4 regions of the Halomonas profundus genome follow, and region 2 is predicted to be linked to each of the others. Evidence: predicted binding sites of a transcription regulator. Region 2 holds the regulator's gene; each other region holds the start of a gene.
What was found. The regulator FNR, encoded in region 2, switches genes on or off when oxygen is low (the NO sensors DNR and NnrR bind a similar motif). The targets are predictions, from matches to a motif close to TTGATNTANATCAA.
Positions count from the first base shown of each region.

Region 1: a site for FNR is predicted at 1,726-1,739, ahead of LMS44_RS20720 (xanthine dehydrogenase family protein molybdopterin-binding subunit). Genes of this name have one in related genera too.
Region 3: a site for FNR is predicted at 1,073-1,086, ahead of cyoA (ubiquinol oxidase subunit II). Genes of this name have one in related genera too.
Region 4: a site for FNR is predicted at 1,897-1,910, ahead of LMS44_RS10935 (ribonucleoside triphosphate reductase). Genes of this name have one in related genera too.

Region 1 is NZ_CP086344.1:4,549,559-4,553,139, reverse strand. It holds gene LMS44_RS20720 (xanthine dehydrogenase family protein molybdopterin-binding subunit) at 1-1,614, opposite strand, end outside; gene LMS44_RS20715 (MarR family winged helix-turn-helix transcriptional regulator) at 1,824-2,303, shown strand; gene LMS44_RS20710 (N-carbamoylsarcosine amidohydrolase) at 2,348-3,013, opposite strand; gene LMS44_RS20705 (maleate cis-trans isomerase family protein) at 3,064-3,581, opposite strand, start outside.
Region 2 is NZ_CP086344.1:3,829,177-3,832,757, reverse strand. It holds gene LMS44_RS17570 (3'-5' exonuclease family protein) at 1-196, shown strand, start outside; gene ttcA (tRNA 2-thiocytidine(32) synthetase TtcA) at 307-1,227, shown strand; gene fnr (fumarate/nitrate reduction transcriptional regulator Fnr) at 1,220-1,966, opposite strand; gene hemN (oxygen-independent coproporphyrinogen III oxidase) at 2,051-3,484, opposite strand; gene LMS44_RS17550 (sulfite exporter TauE/SafE family protein) at 3,563-3,581, opposite strand, start outside.
Region 3 is NZ_CP086344.1:1,225,389-1,228,969, forward strand. It holds gene LMS44_RS05510 (DeoR/GlpR family DNA-binding transcription regulator) at 229-1,011, shown strand; gene cyoA (ubiquinol oxidase subunit II) at 1,357-2,364, shown strand; gene cyoB (cytochrome o ubiquinol oxidase subunit I) at 2,368-3,581, shown strand, end outside.
Region 4 is NZ_CP086344.1:2,438,345-2,441,925, forward strand. It holds gene nrdD (anaerobic ribonucleoside-triphosphate reductase) at 1-25, opposite strand, end outside; gene LMS44_RS10935 (ribonucleoside triphosphate reductase) at 70-1,821, opposite strand; gene LMS44_RS10940 (U32 family peptidase) at 1,959-2,906, opposite strand; gene ubiU (ubiquinone anaerobic biosynthesis protein UbiU) at 2,916-3,581, opposite strand, start outside.

The DNA of each region.
Region 1 (3,581 bases), 720 kb from region 2:
GGCGAGTTCATCAATATAGCTTTCGTGGGCGAAGGTACTGGGCAGCGCCGAGACACCACGCAGCCAGGAGGCGCGAACCAGGGTCGGGACGTCGTCGCACACTATTTGGCGATGAGGGTAGCGGTAGGGCGGCACCGACGTTCGATCCCCCATTTCAAAGGGGATATCAATAGGTGAGGCAGCACCGGTCAGCAGTAGTGCCAAGGTGGGCGCACTGTTAGAGGGGTAGCGCGTATTAAAGCGATAGCCTGCCGGGCTGCCATCTGCGTTTAAGCCACCCTGGATGGCCATATACTGAGCAGCTCCTTTAGGCTCCCAGGTGTGCTCCTGCTCACGGGTTAGTTGCACACGAACAGGTCGACCCACCGCCTGAGACAGCAGCACGGCATCAGCGCCAACGTCGTCGGCGCAGTTGCGGCCATAGCAGCCTGAGGTTTCCATGCGGGTAATGGTGATAACGCCTTCATCCAAACCGGTAAGGCGGGCGAGGTCGGCGCGCAGGCTGTGTGGGTTTTGGGTGCCCGACCATACGTGAAGGCCATCTTCGTTGGCATCGGCGACAGAGCACGAAGGGCCGATGGAGCCATGCAGCTGGAATGGCCACACATAGTGACGATTGAGCGGATGCTGTGCGGCAGCCAGAGCGTTATCGAGATCACCCTCTTCGAGGAGTATGCGCTGCTTGCTGGGCAGGTCGAGCAGTGCTTGCTCTATGTTGTCCAACTGAGGCAAGCCTTCGATTGGGCGCCACTGGATCTTTAGCTGTTTGGCTGCGGCGGCAGCCTGCTCTTCACGCTCGGCCACCACGCCAACAAAGTCACCGACCACCACGACGCTTATCACACCTGGCAAATGCGCCACAGAGCTTTCATCTACCGCGATTAAACTGTTGCCAATAAAGTCGCCGCTATCATGGCCTACATAAGGCGGACGAATCACTCGCCCATGCAGCATGTTGGGCAGGCGTAGGTCGTGGATAAAAGTCAATTGCCCGGTGGCCTTGGCGGGTATATCCACGCGGGAGGTCGATTGGCCGACCAGGGTATAATGGCTGACCGGCTTAAGCGGCACCTCATCGGCAAGCTTTAACGCATGACGGGTACCTAGCAGTAACTCCCCAAAGCTAACGGGTGAGCGGTTATTATCACTTGGCGTAATAGCGCCGTTCTGGCAGCTAAGTAGTGAGCGCTCAGTGTCAAAGTGCTTTGCTGCCAGGGTTAATAGGTACTCCCGCGCCTGTGCCGCAGCTCGGCGTAAAGGCTCGGCAGTGATCTGAATCGATGCACTGGCTATGGTGGGGCCTTGGTTGGGGGCTTCAACGGAGTTGCCCAGCACCATGGTGACGCTGTCGAACGCGACGCTGAGCTCTTCTGCAACAATTTGAGCGAGCGCCGTGCGTATGCCCGTGCCCAGGTCTACGTGGCCGTTGAAAGCCACGATATGACTATCGCTCAGTACGGCAATGAAGATCTCAGGCTCATGGGGGGTGAAGTTTGAGTGTGTACCTGGCTGTCCGGGCGCGGGCTTGGGGGGCGTAACCGGGTCGCGATAGATCACCAGAACATCAGACCCATACAGCAGTGACTCTCTTGTATAGTCTGATTTATCAGCCATGTCTGCCTCCCACGCTCGCGTTTACGATGATCAGTGCGGATGAATTTTAGGTGATGAAAGAGCGATAACTAAGGTAAAATTATAGCGTGTACGCCATAAAAGCATGATGAATTGATCCAGCGCAAGCAGTATTTAAAGCGTTGATGCATCATTTTGTTAACCAGTGCCATACTCGATACACGTCGTCGCTAATAGATTAAGGATATGGAATGACAACGGATAGTGCGCTCAAACACTCGTCTTCCGGTGAGCACCCCACGCCTTCAGAGCAGGGGTATGATTTTTCTGAGCAAGTAGGGCATCTACTGCGCAAAGCCTACCAGCGGCATACGGCTATTTTTCAGCGCTACAGCAACGATAAACAGCTCACGGCTATTCAGTTTGTCACGCTGTGCACGGTGATGGAGCGCGGCCCCAGCTCGTTAACCGATATCGTCAACGCCACGGCGATTGATCCCGCCACTATCCGTGGCGTCATTAAACGTCTTAAAGCGCGGGGGTGGATCTCGCTAACCACCGACCCCAATGATCAACGCAAAGTCATGGTCGTGATCACTGAGGCCGGGGAGACATTAGTCGAGGCTATGGTGCCCAGTGCCAAGCAAATTAGCGATCAGACCATGAAAAATCTCAACCCGGCAGAGCGGGTTGCCTTAATGCATCTGCTGGAAAAAATGAACGCGGACTGATGACTCAACAGAGACGTCCGCTTCACCTGCGTTTTCGGATACTCCTAACGCTTCATTAAGTATCCCAGTGTTTCATCCAGTCCAATCACATCGCCATATTTGCTATCGATATCAAACAGGTTAGCTTCATGGGGCGCGGGGTGGCGGTCGCCCACGCAATCGCGTACCACCATCACCCGAAAGCCGTGCTGTACGCCGTCAACGGCGGTGGCGCGAATGCAGCCGCTGGTGGAGCAGCCGGTGATGATCAGCGTATCGATACCCATGGCGACCAGCGTGGAGGCAAGCGAGGTGCCAAAGAACGCGCTGGCATACTGCTTGGTCATTACCAGCTCATCTTCACGGGGTGCCACCTCGGGGCAGAACTCGGCGTAAGGATTGCCCGCCACCATCGCCCGCATGACCGGCGCCTTCTTGACCCAAATGCCGCCATCGATTTGATCCGGGGCGTGATACAGGATGTTGGTGTGGATAACAGGCGTGCCAGTGCGCCGTGCGGTATTGAGTAGCGGAGGCATATTGGCCACCGCATCCACCACGCCCTGGGCAAATAGCGGCGAACCTGGTGTGGTGTAGCCTTGCATAAAATCAACCACCAGCAGCGCGGGCGTTTTGCCAAAACCGATGCGCCCATCCCACACGCCTCGGTAGTTGTCCGTGGCAGTGTTATCGCTAACGCCATCGCTGTTATCAGTCGTGTGTGGCGACATGGTCGTCTCCTTAATCAGCACTCTATATCGTCAATAAGTACCTGATCTTGTTAGTAAGCCCCTGACAAGAGGGCGCCCGCGCCCGGTACGATGGGCTCCAGGTCGAGTGCCTTGAGCATGGCATAGGTGGTCGCGATAGCTGCGGTAACCACCGGCTTGCCGGTCAGGGCTTCGACCTTGGCGACGGCCGGTAGTGATGGCATTTGCACACAGGCTGACAAGACGATAGCGTCCACGTTACTTAAATCGAGACTGGCGACGATCTCGGGAAGATTGGCGGGATCGTGGCGAGCGACATCCAGGTTATTGGGGATCTCAAGCGCTCGGTAGTCGAGCACGTCAATGCCTTCCTGACGTATGTAGTCGACCACCATTTCGGTCAGCGGCTTCATGTAGGGGGCCACTACCACCACGCGCTTGGCTTTCATCACACCCAGGGCATCAACCAGAGCACCGGCGCTGGTGACCACCGGCGTGTCGCAACCGTTCTCTTCGGTGCGGCTGCGCAAACGCTTTTGCGACTCTCGGTGGTAGCCGGGCCCCATCGCCATAATGGCAACCAGGCAGG
Region 2 (3,581 bases):
CCAGGTCGATGTGGCAAAACTGCATCAGCGCCAACTGCGCCGTTTGCACCCGGAGGTCGAAGCGCCCAGCAGCTTCGCCCAGGCGTTGGCATGCTGGCAAGTACCCGTCATGGGCATGCAGAGTGTGCTTGGAGAGGCCACCGCCAGCGCACTGCTGTATATGCGCCTGCAGCGTATTATGGCGCAGGCTGCTTAGGGAGGAGCGACGAGTAGTTGGGTCAAGGCGAAGAGTGTTGTTAGAATAGCGCCCAATTATTTATTTGTAGCGCCTCTACTCTTCACCATACCCTCGGCAGTGCTTATACCATGCAATCTCTTGATCACTTTGATCCTGCTCACCATGATACGGTTGGAGCCACCCCAGCTGACGCTGAGCACGACCAGCCTGAGCTGGCTGATGCGAAGCAGAAGCGTGAATTTAACAAGCTGCAAAAGCGTCTGCGCCGAGAAGTGGGCAATGCGATTATTGATTACCAAATGATCAATGAAGGTGATCGCGTAATGGTCTGCCTCTCCGGCGGAAAAGACAGCTACACGATGCTGGAGATTTTGCGCAATTTGCAGCGCAATGCGCCGGTCAATTTTTCTCTGGTAGCGGTCAATCTGGATCAAAAACAGCCGGGTTTTCCCGAGCACGTATTGCCTGCGTATCTGGATAAGCAGGGCGTGGAGTACCACATTGTCGAGCGCGATACTTACTCGGTGGTAAAAGAGAAAACCCCGGAAGGTAAAACCACCTGCGCGCTTTGTTCACGGCTGCGGCGCGGCTCGTTGTATGGCTTTGCCGAAGAGATTGGCGCCAATAAGATAGCCCTGGGCCATCACCGGGAAGATATTCTCGAAACGCTGTTTCTCAATATGTTCTTTGGCGGCAACCTGAAAGCGATGCCGCCAAAGCTGCTATCCGATGATGGGAAGAATATCGTTATTCGGCCGTTGGCCTACTGCAAAGAAGCGGATATTGCTGAGTTTTCGCGGCTGATGGAGTTCCCAATCATTCCCTGCAACCTGTGCGGCTCCCAGCCTAATATGCAGCGTCAGGTGGTCAAAGAGATGCTCGCCGAGTGGGACAAAAAGTTTCCCGGCCGCCTGGAGAGCATGTTCAAGGCTGTCACCAACATTTCCCCTTCCCAGTTGGCTGACCGCAGCCTGTTCGATTTTGAAGGCCTTGAGGCCAAGCAAGCAGAGCTACTGGCGGGGCGTATCCAAGCCTTTAACGTCAGCTAGCTGTTTGTTCTTCCTCTTCGGCGAGGGTAATCAAGCGCGGCATATCGAGAATGTTGACCTCTCGCCCGGAAACCGCCACCACGCTTTGTTGCTGAAAGCGGCTTAAAATGCGGCTGACGGTTTCCACCGCTAAGCCCAGGTAGTTGCCAATATCGGCCCTCGGCATTGAGAGGCGAAAGCTGTAGGGCGAGTAGCCCCGGCGACGAAAACGGTCCGAAAGGGTAATCAAAAAGGTGGCCAGCCGTTGATCGGCGGTTTTGCGCGAGAGTAGGCGCATCATGCGTCGGTCATCGCGTAACTCTTTGCTCATGCTCCGATACAGCTGGCCACGTAGCTCAGGGATCTCTTCTGAGAGCAAATCCAGGCGGTCAAAAGGAATCTCGCAGACCGTGGTCGTTTCCAGGGCGATAACGCTACCGGGGTAATGCTCTTCGTCAATGCCATCCAACCCCACCAATTCACTAGGCAGGTAGAAATTGGTTAGCTGCTCGCTGCCGTTACCTTCGGCGGTGACCTGTTTCAAACTGCCCGAACGGACTGCGTAAACGCTGGTAAAGGTGTCGCCCTGACGAAACAGCGGCTCGCCTTTTTTGAGTGGTGCACGGCGACGAATAATAGCGTCGAACTGCCCCATATCGTCCAGCTCAAGGGCAAGCGGCAAGCACAGAGAACTCAAGCTGCAGGTTTGGCAGCGAGTTTCGTGGAGTAGTGAGCGACGACGGCTCATGGGTTCCAACATGCGTTGCTCCTTGAGTGGGTCACACTTATCAATTAGAAAATCCTTACTTATTATAGTCGCTTTAGCATGCCTGCAATAAGGTGATTAAACAATCTTAGAATACCGTTGTCCCGTTTGCCCGGAAAGGTGGGTATCAAACGCCATCGCTATATGGCGAATCAGCAGCCGCCCCATCGGCGTGGCGTTAAGCTGATCACCGCTGCGGGTCAGCAGGCCATCCTGTTCGGCGCTCTGCAGGCGCTCGAGCGCTGGCGCAAAGTAGCGGGGGGCATCGATGTTCCAGCGTTGACTAACGGCGGCCAGGTCAATGCCCATATCGCACATCAGCCGCTCAATCACATCCCGGCGGATCAGGTCGTCATCACTTAAGCGTATGCCACGCACGGTGGCAAGCTGCCCCTGATCCAGCGCCGCTTCGTAGCGGGCCAGATCGCTAGGATTCTGCGCATAGACGTCATCAATACGGGAAATCGCCGATACGCCAAGCCCGATTAAGTCGCACTGAGCATGGCTGGAGTAGCCCTGGAAGTTGCGCTGCAGCGAGCCTTCGCGCTGGGCAATAGCCAGGCTATCGTCAGGGCGGGCAAAGTGATCCATACCGATATGCACATAGCCAGCTGCGGTGAGCATTTCGATGGTGGTGCGCAGAATCGCTAGCTTCTCTTCTCCGCCTGGCAAGTCATCGACATTAATGCGCCGCTGCGGGGCAAAACGCTCGGGCATATGCGCGTAATTAAACACAGAAAGGCGCGCCGGGTTGAGCTCGATCACCTGGCGTAGGGTGTTGGCAAAGCTCTTTTCAGTCTGAAATGGCAAGCCATAAATTAGGTCGAGATTGAGCGAGCGAAAGCCCAGGCGATGCGCCTCCTCCATCAGCGTTTCGGTAAGTACCCGAGGCTGGATACGATTAATCGCTTTTTGCACCAGTGGACTTAAATCCTGAACGCCCAAGCTGATGCGATTAAAGCCGAGGGATTCGAGATGGCGCAGCGTAAACACATCCGCTTCGCGAGGATCTATTTCAATCGCGTAATCGCGATCAGCAGACGACGAAAGACCAAAACGGGCGTCCAGGCGATCAATCAGGTCACCCATCTGATTCAAGCTGAGAAAGGTTGGCGTGCCGCCGCCCCAATGCAACTGCTCCACCGGTCGTGATGTATCCAAATGGCGTGCGGTCAGCACCATCTCGCGGTCAAGCCGGGCTATATAGGGCTCGGCAAGGGCAGTGTTTTTGGTAGCGATTTTATTACACGCGCAGTAGAAGCAGATCTTGCGGCAGAAGGGCACATGAACGTACAGCGAGAGCGGACGCTTACTGGCATTGCTACGCTCCAGCGCTTGGGTCAGGTCGCCAGGGGTAAATTGGTCGTGAAACGATAGCGCTGTTGGGTAGGAGGTGTAGCGTGGGCCGTTGGTGTCGTAGCGACGCAGTAACGCTTCGTCCCACACCGGCTGCATAGGGGCTGCGGCAGCAGCGGGTGCAAGAGGCAAGGCAGCAGGGGTATGAACGGGCATGAAGGGGCGCTCCGACGTTAGGATATGCCGCTAGCCTAACCCGTGGTGAGGAGGTAAATGTTGAGCCACGTCATGCTATTAGAGGTTGTGTACCGAA
Region 3 (3,581 bases), 2.6 Mb from region 2:
AAATTATAACATTTAGTGTTATTTTTCTAACGTTGATTTGCAAGAGTTGTCACATCAACGCTATTTAAATGTCATATGGCTCTCATTGTGGCACTAATAGCACCAATAGCCGTCGTAGCAGTGGAAATTACGCCGCCGCTCGCTCAGCATAGAAATGAAAATGGACGCAACACCGATGCTCTCGTTGCGAAAATCACAACAAGAGGGGTTTGCCAGGAGATGCCCACCATGAATGGCCGTAGTGCGCTGCGCCTTGCCAAGCTTCAGGAAGCGCTTGCCAGTGGCGGTACTCTTCATCTGCGCGATGCCGCAGAGCTATGCGATGTTTCCGAAATGACCATCCGTCGCGATCTGACGACTCAGGATACTGCCATTAGCCTGCTGGGTGGACGCCTAGTGATGGCAAACTACCCTGGCGTAACGCCTATTTATGACTTGACCGAACAGCAGGCTAGCCACTACCAGGCCAAGTATCGGCTTTGTCAGCGGGCGTTAGCTTACATAGAAGAGGGCGATACGCTGTTTATCGACTGCGGCTCAACGCTAATGCCGCTGCTGAGCCAGTTAAGTCATTTCCGAGAGCTGACGGTAGTGACCTATGCGCTTAATGTTGCCAATGCCGTTGCCGCCCTGCCCAACGTGCGCTTGGTGCTACTAGGCGGGCTGTTTTATGCCACCTCGCAGTCATTCGGTAGCGACAATATGACTGCTGCTATCGAGCGGTTAGGCATTAATAAGGCGCTGATCTCCGCTGCAGGGGTGGATTTAGAGCGTGGTGTTAGCTGCTTTCACTTTCACGAAGTGGCGCCTAAACAGGCTGCCATTGCCACCGCTATGCAGCGCCTGTTGGTGGTAGATGCCAGTAAGTTCAGCGTAGTTCGCCCGGCCTATTTCGCTGCTCTGGACGATTTTGATGTGGTGGTTACCGACGAAGAGGGCGCCCCGCAGTTGCTTAAAAAAAATGGCCGCGTTGTACCTGAGATAGTGGTTCCCACCGTCACAGTGGCGTAAGCGATTTCCCCCTTGCTCATCCCAGTCAATACCTTGGGTGCGGCAATGCGCCACTTCTTTCATGATCTCGATCAATAGAAAATACTTTAGTCTTAACTGCTTAAGCCTTTAGTGCTTAGGCCAGCGAGGCTCGTCGCCAATTCCCATCCGGCGACGCATATTTTTCCCGGAGCAATGGCGCCCAGCGTCACGTGTGCACTGTCCTTGAGAGCGTTTTCCTAGCACGTTTTCAAGAGCGCCATGCAGAGCATGTTTTGGGAAGAGTATGGGGTGGTAGTTAGCCTGCTATGTAGAAGGGCGACATGGCTAGCTAGTGTTTTAAACAACCTCTGACGAGATCACACCATGCAACGACGCTCACTTTGGCGCAGGCGAGGCACTCTAGTGCTCCTTGCGCTGTGTCTGTTTCTAGCAGGCTGTAGTTCAGCGCTGCTAGACCCAAAAGGCCAGATTGGCGCTGAGCAGCGCACACTGATTCTGACCGCCTTTGGCCTAATGTTGATTGTAGTTATTCCTGTGATTGTCATGACGCTGCTGTTTGGCTGGCGTTACCGGCGTAGTAATAGCCTGGCTAAATACACGCCTGATTGGGCGCACTCCAACGTGATTGAAGCGGTGGTGTGGATCGTGCCCTGTGCGATTATCGCGGTGCTCGCCCTGTTGACCTGGAAGACCTCCCATAGCCTTGATCCCCACAAACCGCTGGAAAGCGATGTGGCGCCGATCGAAATACAGGCGGTGGCGCTTGATTGGAAGTGGCTGTTTATCTACCCCGAGCAGGGTATTGCCAGTGTTAACGAAGTGGCCTTTCCGGTAGATACACCGGTGCGCTTTAGGGTCAGCTCAGGCTCAGTGATGAACGCTTTTTTTATCCCCCATCTTGGCAGCCAGATTTATGCCATGGCGGGCATGGATAACGATGTCCATCTCATCGCCGATGAAATTGGTAGCTACCCTGGTCGTTCCACCAACTACAGTGGCGCGGGCTTCTCTGGCATGACCTTTGAAGCCAAGGTGACCAACCCCGAGGATTTTGACGCCTGGGTGGAAACGGTACGCGCTGCTCCACAAACGCTGACCTACCCAGAAGGTTATGAAGCGTTGGCGGAACCTAGCGAATCGAATCCGGTTGAGTACTTCTCAGCCATCTCACCATCGCTGTATGAAAGCATCTTACGAAGCTTCCATACCGGCGGCGAGCATCAGATGGGCGGCGATCATGCTGACTCCTACGATGGCGAAAATGAGAAGACTGCCGATCACGCGGCCGAATCAGGTCATGTCACTAACAACCATGCTAGTCAGGATAATGCCATGCGCAGCCACTCCTCTAGCGTAGAAGTGGGAGGTTAAGCCGTGTTTGGAAAACTCACGTTAGAGTCAATTCCCTACCACGAGCCGATCATCATGGTCGTCGCGGCCTTTATGGCCATTGGTGGGATCGCACTGTTTGGTTTAATCACCTATTACCGTAAGTGGGGCTGGCTGTGGAACGAGTGGTTTACCTCCGTTGACCATAAAAAGCTCGGCATTATGTATTTCATCGTCGCTCTGGTGATGCTGCTGCGCGGCTTCTCGGATGCGATAATGATGCGCACCCAGCTGGCGATGGCCGCCGGGGATGCAGCGGGCTATTTACCCCCCGAACACTACGACCAGATCTTTACCGCCCACGGCGTGATTATGATCTTCTTTGTCGCCATGCCCATGGTCATCGGCTTGATGAACCTGGTGGTGCCGCTGCAAATTGGTGCCCGCGACGTTGCTTTCCCTTTCCTGAATAACTTAAGCTTTTGGCTGTTTGCGGTCTCCGCGATACTGGTCAATATCTCGCTGGTGGTGGGCGAATTCGCCAAAACCGGCTGGCTCGCTTACGCGCCGTTATCGGGGATCGAGTTTAGTCCCGGGGTGGGGGTCGACTACTGGATATGGGCGTTGCAGATATCCGGTATAGGCACCACGCTGACCGGTATTAACTTTTTCGTGACCATCATTAAAATGCGCACCAAAGGCATGACGATGTTCCGCATGCCGATCTTCACCTGGACCTCGCTGTGCGCCAACGTGCTGATCATTGCTTCTTTCCCAATTTTGACCGCGACCATCGCGCTGCTAACGCTGGATCGCTATTTGGGTATGCACTTCTTTACCAATGATTTTGGCGGCAACATGATGATGTACGTCAATCTCATCTGGGCCTGGGGCCACCCGGAAGTTTATATCCTGATTCTGCCAGCCTTCGGCGTGTTCTCTGAAGTGATTGCGACCTTTGCCCGTAAGCGGCTGTTCGGCTACGCCACCATGGTGTGGGCGACCATTTCGATCACCTTGCTCTCGTTTGTGGTTTGGTTGCACCACTTTTTCACCATGGGGGCGGGCGCCAACGTCAACGCCTTCTTCGGCATTATGACAATGATCATCGCCATTCCTACCGGGGTGAAAGTGTTCAACTGGCTGTTCACCATGTTCCGCGGCAGCCTGGAACTCACTTCGCCGGTGCTATGGACGCTGGGCTTTATTATCACCTTTACCCTAGGCGGTATGACCGGCGTTATGCTGGCGGTGCCCGC
Region 4 (3,581 bases), 1.4 Mb from region 2:
AGCTAGCATATTGAGAGGTTTGCATTAGCGTGTTCCTTAAACGAGTTGAGAAAAAGTGAGGCAAATGCCTCAAGCCGTGGCGGCGTCGATTGCGCTCGCCGTTTTTGCCCAAAGTGCTTCGTCGCACTTGGGGCAGAACTCATGTTCACCCGACAGGTAGCCATGCACCGGGCAGATCGAAAAGGTGGGTGTGACTGTGAGGTAGGGTAAGCGAAAGTGAGAGAGCGCCGTTTTAACCAGCTTGCGACAGGCGGAGGCCGAGGTAATCCGTTCGCGCATATAGAGATGCAATACCGTGCCACCGGTGTAGCGAGTCTGTAAGGGGTCTTGATGGCTCAGTGCCTCAAAGGGATCATCGGTATGACCCACCGGCAATTGACTGGAATTGGTGTAGTAGGGCGCCTCGGGTGTACCGGCTTGAAGAATGTCAGGAAAGCGCGTCAGATCCTCCCGGGCAAAGCGGTGAGTGGTGCCCTCTGCCGGGGTGGCTTCAAGGTTATACATGTGGCCGGTCTGTTCTTGAAATTCGCGCATCCGCTCCCGAACGTGGTCAAGAAGATCCAGTGCCAGCTGTAGCCCTTGGGCGTCGGCGATATCGCAGCGATCCCCAGTAAAGTTGCGCACCATTTCGTTGAGCCCATTCACACCCAGAGTAGAGAAATGATTGCGTAACGTGCCCAGGTAGCGCTGGGTAAAGGGGTAGAGCCCCTGATCCATTAGTTGCTGAATGCGCTCGCGCTTGAGTTCGAGGCTATCGCGCCCGAGCGACAGAAGGCGATCCAGCTCGCTGAACAGCCCGGCCCGGTCGCCGGCAAAGCGGTAACCCAACCGGGCACAGTTGATCGTCACTACTCCCAACGATCCGGTTTGCTCCGCACTGCCGAACAGACCGTTGCCGCGTTTGAGCAGTTCACTCAAATCAAGCTGCAGGCGGCAGCACATGGAACGCACCATGTGGGGTTCCAGATCCGAATTGAGAAAGTTTTGAAAGTAGGGCAGTCCATACTTGGCGGTCAGTGCGAAGAGCCGCTCGGCGTTGTCGCTTTCCCAGTCGAAATCATGGGTGATGTTATAAGTGGGTATCGGGAAGGTGAACACACGCCCGTGGCGATCCCCGGCCTCCATGACTTCCAAATAGGCCCGGTTGATCAAGTCCATTTCAACCTGCAGTTCGCCGTAACTGAACGGCTGCTCCTCTTCGCCGATAACCGGTACCTGATGGCGCAAGTCGTCGGGGCAGACCCAGTCGAAGGTTAGGTTGGTGAAGGGCGTCTGGCTACCCCAGCGCGAAGGTACATTTAGGTTGTAGATGAATTCCTGAAGCGCCTGCTTAACCTGCGCGTAGGTCAGGCCGTCCTTGCGCACGTAGGGTGCCAGATAGGTATCGAAAGAGCTGAAGGCTTGTGCCCCGGCCCACTCGTTCTGCAAGGTGCCAAGAAAATTAACCATTTGCCCCAGGGCACTTGAAAGGTGGCGGGGCGGGTGGCTTTCGGCTCGTCCCGGTACCCCATTAAATCCCTCTAGCAGCAAAGTACGCAGCGACCAGCCGGCGCAATAGCCGCACAGCATATCCAGGTCGTGAATATGCAAATCACCTTCCCTATGAGCTTCCCCCACGGTGTGGGGGTAAATCTCATCGAGCCAGTAGTTGGCTATCAACTTGCCCGAGACGTTGAGGATTAAACCGCCCAATGAATAGCCCTGGTTGGCATTGGCGTGAACACGCCAGTCGGCGCGTTGGAGGTACTCATTGACCGTCGAGGCGACGTCAATATGATGCTTTGCTACCTGAACGCTTGTGGAGCTTTTCACCCAATTCACCTATATATGCTAGATTTAATAAAAATAAATACTATATATGGTGTTAAAGGGTAAGCGTTCAGGATTTTGCAATAAATGACCCAGGTCAAAAATGGTGGGGAAAAATAGTAAGGCGTGGTGGCGCCTAGGCTATTGTTTTAGCCGGTCATCGTGCGGGTGTTATCCATACCCGGTCGGCCATACCAGTAACCGTCGCAGATTTCAGCATCCACCAGTGTCAAAGGATCGGGCGTAGCTAACCTGCCGTGGCGGGACTGATCGAAAGCCTTGACCACCTCGGCCATGCCTTCCGCCCGTGGGCTGAGACGTGCCACTGATACCCCCATATCCGCCATGACCATAAGTTCATGGCGCAGATCCTGGCAGGCGCTGGAAAGGGTTTGAATACCGTTCAGGGTAAAAACATCCCGGGACTCTTGTGAACGTAGCACCAAGCCTTCGGGGTACTTTTGGCAGACGAACTTGCAGCGGTCTTTGGGTGTTTGGTGACGCCGGGCGGTAAAACAGCGTGACGACCAGGCCAAGGGGAGATGCCCGTAGGCGAATACTTCGCATGGGTGGGGAACGCCTGCCTGGTGGCAATCGTTAATAAGTTTGGCTAAGTCTTGCTGTGACATTTCCACCGGCGCTTGCCAACGCCGCATGCCGGCACGGGCCATAACGCCCAGTGTCGCCGGGTTGTAGAGGTTGAGCGCAGCACCGGCGATGAACGGCAGTCCGGCACTGGAGAGTCGTTGCAGGGCGCTTTGGTCATTGGCCTCGACGATAAAATCACCGTTGTCACACAGCTTGCGCAAGTCACGCAGGTCGGCTTCGGACTCGACCAAGGTCTGGCTGGCGAGTACTACCTGCTTGCCCGCCTGGCTGAGCTCGCGCCCAATGCCTAGCCAGTCGTCCAGTTTCATATCGCGGCGCCGCGAGCAGACGGTTTCGCCCAGGGTTATAATCTCTACCGGCCAGTCGGCCGCCTCGCGGTAGAAGTCGGCGTAGCGTTGCCGAGTCCAGTAAAAAAGCACCGGCCCGAGGGAGAGTTGAAGAGGGCCGGTTGATAAGGTCGGTGATAGGGGAGGTGTAGTGTTCGGCATAGTAGGCTCCTATTTCCAGCGGCGTTCGTAGGCGCCTAGGGTAGTGATGGCACCTTCGGAAAGCTCGGCAAGGCCTGCCATCCAGGCGGGTTCTGGATCAAAGCGCTCAGGCTGAGCCTCTAGGCGGTTGAGCGCCTGGCGCCAGATCCCGGCCACTTTAGAGACATAGGCGGGGCTGCGCTGACGACCTTCAATTTTGACGGCGCTAATACCCAGGTCGCGTAGCTCCGGCAATAGCTCCAGGGTATTGAGGCTGGTGGGTTCCTCAATGGCGTGATAGGTCTCGCCCGCCACCTCGAAGCGACCCTTGCATAGGGTGGGGTAGCCCGCGCGCTCGCCTTCGGCGTAGCGGTCGATAAGAACATTGTTAAGGCGAGACTCTAAGCCCTCTGGCGTTTCTTCCCAGCGGACATGAGCCGCTGGCGAGCAGACGCCCCGGGTATTGGGCGATTCGCCGGTCAGGTAGGAGGAGAGATAGCAGCGTCCTTCGGCCATGATGCACAGGCTGCCGAAAGCGAACACCTCCAGTTCTACCGGTGTTTGCTTGGCCAGGTCGCGTACTTGAGTGATTGACAGCACCCTTGGCAGTACGGCGCGCTTAATGCCGAAATGCTGGTGGTAAAAGCGTAGCGCTTCATGGCTGGTCGCCGAACCCTGCACTGAGAGGTGCCGCGA